DNA from 2 places in the Enterobacter adelaidei genome. Region 2 is predicted to be linked to the other one. Evidence: predicted binding sites of a transcription regulator. Region 2 holds the regulator's gene; the other holds the start of a gene.
The links. The regulator LexA, encoded in region 2, represses DNA repair genes until DNA is damaged. The targets are predictions, from matches to a motif close to TNCTGTATGTACATACAGNA.
Positions count from the first base shown of each region.

Region 1: the regulator LexA is predicted to act here: its motif matches at 1,146-1,165, upstream of umuD (translesion error-prone DNA polymerase V autoproteolytic subunit).

Region 1 is NZ_CP154354.1:180,456-183,665, forward strand. It holds gene umuC (translesion error-prone DNA polymerase V subunit UmuC) at 1-702, opposite strand, end outside; gene umuD (translesion error-prone DNA polymerase V autoproteolytic subunit) at 692-1,126, opposite strand; one part of gene AAHF05_RS23440 (IS1-like element IS1B family transposase) at 1,452-1,701, shown strand; one part of gene AAHF05_RS23440 (IS1-like element IS1B family transposase) at 1,701-2,149, shown strand; gene AAHF05_RS23445 (IS5 family transposase) at 2,437-3,210, shown strand, end outside.
Region 2 is NZ_CP154353.1:307,718-310,927, reverse strand. It holds gene AAHF05_RS01520 (CsbD family protein) at 1-17, opposite strand, end outside; partial or broken gene AAHF05_RS01515 (hypothetical protein) at 66-140, opposite strand; gene dinF (MATE family efflux transporter DinF) at 137-1,474, opposite strand; gene lexA (transcriptional repressor LexA) at 1,538-2,146, opposite strand; gene AAHF05_RS01500 (diacylglycerol kinase) at 2,255-2,623, opposite strand; gene plsB (glycerol-3-phosphate 1-O-acyltransferase PlsB) at 2,778-3,210, shown strand, end outside.

The DNA.
Region 1 (3,210 bases), on a different replicon from region 2:
CAGCCGGAAACATGGTTCGCCATGCAGTTCCCGCCAGGTACGCTCGATTTCAACGCCAAAGCTTTTACGTAAAAAGCGAACGTCGCTATTATAAAAATCACCGGCAGTGATGATCCCGAAAGCCGACAGGCGTTCACTAATCTTTCGACCAATACCCCATATTTCTCTGGTACTGATCAGGCTCAGGAGCTTCCTGATCCTGGCCTGATCAGTCAAAACTACAACCCCGCCTGTAGCTGCCCATCGTTTGCTCGCATAGGTGCATAATTTAGCGAGGGTTTTGGTGCTTGAACAACCCACACCACAGGTAAGGGACAGATTATGAAGAAGTGTACTTCTGATCAACCGGCCGTAATCTTCATAATCTATTATCTTGTTCATGTTTTTCAATAACATGAAATTTTCATCTATGCTATATCGACTCGATTGAGGCGCGAAGCTTTCCAGCGTTTCATGGAAGCGATTTGAGTAGTCTTCATACAAAGTAAAGTTAGAGCTCCGGACTTCGATCCGGTGTTGCTGAATCAAATCCCTGCACTTAAAAATTGGGGTCCCACGCTTAATACCAACGCTTTTAGCCAGTTTATTCATTGCAATGACGGACGAATCGTTATTGCTGGCTATGATGAGCGGCTTTTTTGACAGCTTGGGATCCATCGCACACTCAAATGCCGCATAGGCTCCGTTAATATCAACGTGCATGTACATGGCTGAACTGATTCAGTGCAAAGGTGACGACGCCCCATATCTCAAGGGATTCAGGATTTACACGTATCGGCTTATAGGCTGGATTAGAAGGCATCAAAAGCAGCTCAGGATACGTGTGTAAGATCTTTACCGTAAACTCTCCATCCACCAGCGCAACGACGATAGAGCCGTGTCGTGCTGTTAAAGACCGATCCACAACCAGTATTGCTCCATCATTGATACCGGCATTGATCATACTGAGGCCCGCCGCCCTGACAAAGAAGGTTGAGGGGCGGTTGCGGACTACATATTCATGCAAATTTAATTCATTATCTTCATGCCCGGCGCACGGACTCATCACTCCACAGCTTAGTAAATCACTGAAAAAAGGTGCCATTTCGTAAGGCTTGTTGCTAATGTGCTCAAGGATAACAGACATAGCTACACTCGAATTCTTGTACTGTATGTATAAACAGTATTGCGAGTTGAAGAGAAAAGATCAAATCTCTCCGGTAACGCTATCAAGCCTGACGAAAAATTAAGCTTTATCATAAACATCAAAAACCATCTTTTACCGATAATGGCGAGCTGGCCTACGAAGAAGGTATACAAGCTAGGATGAAAGGATTCTGATGCTCCTCCCACCAAATTTTTTATCTCCTGAAGACCAGGCTGAGTACGATGCTTATATGGCAAGGTTCAGCGAGGTGGTGATGCTGCCAACTTACTGATTTAGTGTATGATGGTGTTTTTGAGGTGCTCCAGTGGCTTCTGTTTCTATCAGCTGTCCCTCCTGTTCAGCTACTGACGGGGTGGTGCGTAACGGCAAAAGCACTGCCGGACATCAGCGCTATCTCTGCTCTCACTGCCGTAAAACATGGCAACTGCAGTTCACTTACACCGCTTCTCAACCCGGTACGCACCAGAAAATCATTGATATGGCCATGAATGGCGTTGGATGCCGGGCAACCGCCCGCATTATGGGCGTTGGCCTCAACACGATTTTCCGCCATTTAAAAAACTCAGGCCGCAGTCGGTAACCTCGCGCATACAGCCGGGCAGTGACGTCATCGTCTGCGCGGAAATGGACGAACAGTGGGGATACGTCGGGGCTAAATCGCGCCAGCGCTGGCTGTTTTACGCGTATGACAGGCTCCGGAAGACGGTTGTTGCGCACGTATTCGGTGAACGCACGATGGCGACGCTGGGGCGTCTTATGAGCCTGCTGTCACCCTTTGACGTGGTGATATGGATGACGGATGGCTGGCCGCTGTATGAATCCCGCCTGAAGGGAAAGCTGCACGTAATCAGCAAGCGATATACGCAGCGAATTGAGCGGCATAACCTGAATCTGAGGCAGCACCTGGCACGGCTGGGACGGAAGTCGCTGTCGTTCTCAAAATCGGTGGAGCTGCATGACAAAGTCATCGGGCATTATCTGAACATAAAACACTATCAATAAGTTGGAGTCATTACCTAGGAGAGTTCAATCACTCAACGCCTTTTACATCTCATTTTATTTATATCACCGACTATCATAAAGATAATACATGGATGATTTCACTTTCGCAGGAGGATTTTAATACAACCAAAATTTTAACATCGTTAAGTCTAGGGAAGGTGCGAACAAGTTCCTGATATGAGATCATCATATTCATCCGGAGCGCATCCCAGAGGGACATCATGAGCCATTAACTCACCTTCGCCGATAGTGAATTCAGCACTAAGCGCCGTCAGACCCGAAAAGAGATTTTCCTCTCCCGCATGGAGCAGATTCTGCCATGGCAGAATATGACCGCTGTCATCGAGCCGTTTTATCCCAAGGCGGGCAATGGCCGACGGCCCTATCCGCTGGAGACCATGCTGCGTATTCACTGCATGCAGCATTGGTACAACCTGAGCGACGGTGCCATGGAAGATGCCCTGTACGAAATCGCCTCCATGCGCCTGTTTGCCCGATTATCCCTGGATAGCGCCCTGCCGGATCGCACCACCATCATGAATTTCCGCCACCTGCTCGAGCAGCATCAACTGGCCCGTCAATTGTTCAAGACCATCAATCGCTGGCTGGCCGAAGCAGGCGTCATGATGACCCAAGGCACTTTGGTGGATGCCACCATCATTGAGGCACCCAGCTCTAGCAAGAACAAAGAGCAGCAACGCGATCCGGAGATGCATCAGACCAAGAAAGGCAATCAGTGGCACTTTGGCATGAAGGCCCACATTGGTGTCGATGCCAAGAGTGGCCTGACCCACAGCCTAGTCACCACCGCGGCCAACGAGCATGACCTCAATCAGCTGGGTAATCTGCTTCATGGAGAGGAGCAATTTGTCTCAGCCGATGCCGGCTACCAAGGAGCGCCACAGCGCGAGGAGCTGGCCGAGGTGGATGTGGACTGGCTGATCGCCGAGCGTCCCGGCAAGGTAAAAACCTTGAAGCAGCATCCGCGCAAGAACAAAACGGCCATCAACATCGAATACATGAAAGCCAGCATCCGTGCCAAGGTGGAGCACCCGTTTCGC
Region 2 (3,210 bases):
ATTTCGTCTTTATTCATCATCGTGTCCTCTTGTTAAGCGTCGGGTCGCAACGTCCGTTACGTTCTTTTCTGCTGGACGTGATAATAATTGTAGTTAAGGATTCTGCAGCTATTTTGATATTCGGAATCTTTAACCGTCACGATATATCGTGATGGGAAGGAAACCAGGTATTATTTCGCCAGTGACGGCGCCAGATAAAGGCCAGAGACAGGCCCCGCAACGAGAGGAAAACGGCCAACGCCAGCCACAAACCATGATTGCCAAGCCAGGGAAGCGTCAGCAGCGTCAGACCAAACCCTGCAGCTGCCACCGCCATACTGTTACGCATTTCGGCTCCGCGCGTAGCCCCAATGAACATGCCGTCCAGCAGATAACACCAGACACCGACCACCGGTAAGATCACCTGCCAGATGAGATAGTGGCTCGCCAGTTCACGCAGTGTGGGAAGTGAGGTGAGTAATGCAATGATCTGCTCGCCAAAAACGGCATAAACCAGCGCAAATGCCAGTGCCACCAGCCCTGACTGACGACAGGCTGCCCGCCAGACATCCTGAAGCTGCCCGCTTTCGCGCGCGCCGTACGCCTGCCCGGAATGTGCTTCCACAGCATAGGCAAAACCGTCCAGCGCGTAGGCGGTAAAGGTCAGCAGCGTCATCAATACGGCATTGACCGCGACGATGTCTGGCCCCAGCCGAGCCCCGAAAACCGTCAGCGCGCCAAAACAGAGCTGAAGGAGAAGTGAGCGCAGCATGATGTCACGGTTGAGTGCCAGCAGCTTACGGATATTGCCGCGCCATGCGGTTTTGAGTAGCGCAAGAGAGATCCCGCGCATCGCCAGCACGCGCCAGACCATCCACATACCGATGATAAAAGTCCCGTATTCGGCAATTGCCGTCGCCAGTGCAGCCCCCTGCACGTTCATATGCAGACCCATTACCAGCCAGACATCAAGCACAATGTTGAGAAGGTTTCCCACCACCAGCAAAATGACGGGCGCGCGGGCATACTGCACGCCCAGTAACCACCCCAGCAGAACCAGGTTAGCCAGTGATGCCGGCGCACTGAGCCAGCGAATTTCCAGGAAACGTTTCGCCTGCTCCAGCACCGCCTCGTTACCGCCAACGATGTGAAGCGCGAGGTCAATCAGGGGCGAGCGCAATACAACGATTAATACTCCCGCACCAAGCGCCAGAATGAGCGGCTGCACCAGCGCGCGGGCCAGGCGCAGCGGATCTCTGGCACCATACGCCTGTGCCGTGAGCCCGGTGGTACTCATGCGCAAAAAGAGCAGCAGCATAAACAGGAAGCTGGTTGCCGTCGCGCCAATCGCCACGCCGCCAAGATAAACAGGTGAATCCAGATGACCAATAACAGCAGTATCGACCAGACCCAGCAAGGGCACGGTAATATTGGAGAAAATCATCGGCAGTGCAAGACGCCACAATGCCTTATCTGATGCCGTCAGCAGTGACATGAAAAATACCGGGAGAGGTAAAGGAAGCAGGCTACAGCAACGCCGTAGCCTGTCAGGAAGAGATTACAGCCATTCGCCGTTGCGAATCACCCCTACTGCCAGCCCTTCGATAGAGAAGTTCTGTTCGCGAAGATCCACCACAATCGGGGAGAATTCGCTGTTTTCAGGCAGCAGCTGTACGGTATTACCCTGTTTTTTCAGACGCTTAACGGTCACTTCGTCATCAATACGCGCGACCACAACCTGGCCGTTTCGCACATCCTGCGTTTTGTGAACCGCAAGCAGATCACCGTCAAGAATACCGATGTCTTTCATCGACATGCCGCTTACGCGCAGCAGGAAATCAGCGCTCGGTTTAAACATCCCCGGATCGACCTGGTAGTGGCCTTCAATATGCTGCTGTGCCAGTAAAGGCTCACCGGCAGCAACACGCCCCACCAGCGGAATGCCCGTCTCTTCTTCCACCAGCAGGCGGATACCGCGTGACGCGCCCGAAACAATCTCAATCACGCCCTTACGCGCCAGCGCTTTCAGGTGTTCTTCGGCAGCATTCGGAGAACGGAAGCCCAGACGCTGAGCGATTTCCGCACGCGTGGGTGGCATACCCGTCTGGCCGATATGATCCCGGATGAGATCAAACACCTCTTGCTGCCTGGTCGTTAACGCTTTCATTCCGCCCCCTGGGTGTATATACAGTTATGCTGTGAGTATATACAGTCAAAGGCGATTTTGGAACCAAAAACTGCACAAAAAACCAGGGACTTAATTATTCCTCGAGGCTCATCGGAAATGTGACCAAAGCAGCGTGACCCAGGTAATGACCGCAGTAATAATCGCCAGCAACACGGCAGCGGAACCCATGTCTTTTGCCCGGCCAGAGAGCTCGTGGAAATCTGAGCCAATCCGGTCAACAACGGCCTCAATAGCGCTATTGAGAATTTCCACTATCATCACCAACAGTACGGAGCCGATCAGAAGAACGCGTGTTATTGCATCAATATCAAGGAAGCAGGCGATAATCACCGCGATGATAGCGGCGACGCCCTCCTGGCGAAAGGCGGCTTCATTGATCCACGCGGCACGGAAACCTTTCCAGGAATAGCCGGCGGCTTTGATGATTCGGGTTAACCCAGTGGTATTATTGGCCATTAAAAGAACCTTTTATTGGAAATAGCGTCAGTAACTAGAGTGGCAGCGCGTTTCGCTGCCGCCTGAAGTATGACGGGTAACAACAGAAATTTTGCGCGCTTTCTGTTATCCTTGCGCCGCAATTGCATTATTAACCAGAGGCTTTACATCGTTTATGTCCGGCTGGCCACGAATTTACTACAAATTACTTAATTTACCATTAAGCATCCTGGTAAAAAGCAAGTCTATCCCAGCAGAACCCGCGCTGGAATTAGGGCTCGATACGTCGCGCCCCATTATGTACGTTTTGCCTTATAACTCGAAGGCAGACTTACTGACGCTTCGCGCCCAGTGCCTGGCGCATGACTTACCTGACCCGCTTGAACCGCTAGAAGTTGACGGAACTCTGCTGCCGCGCTACGTGTTCATTCACGGTGGACCGCGCGTGTTTACCTATTACACGCCAAAAGAAGAGTCCATCAAGCTGTTCCATGACTATCTCGACCTGCACCGCAGCAATCCTGATCTGGATGTGCAGATGGTGCCAGTTTCGGTGATGTTTGGTCGTCGCCCGGGTCGTGAAAAAGGTGAAGAGAATCCACCGCTGC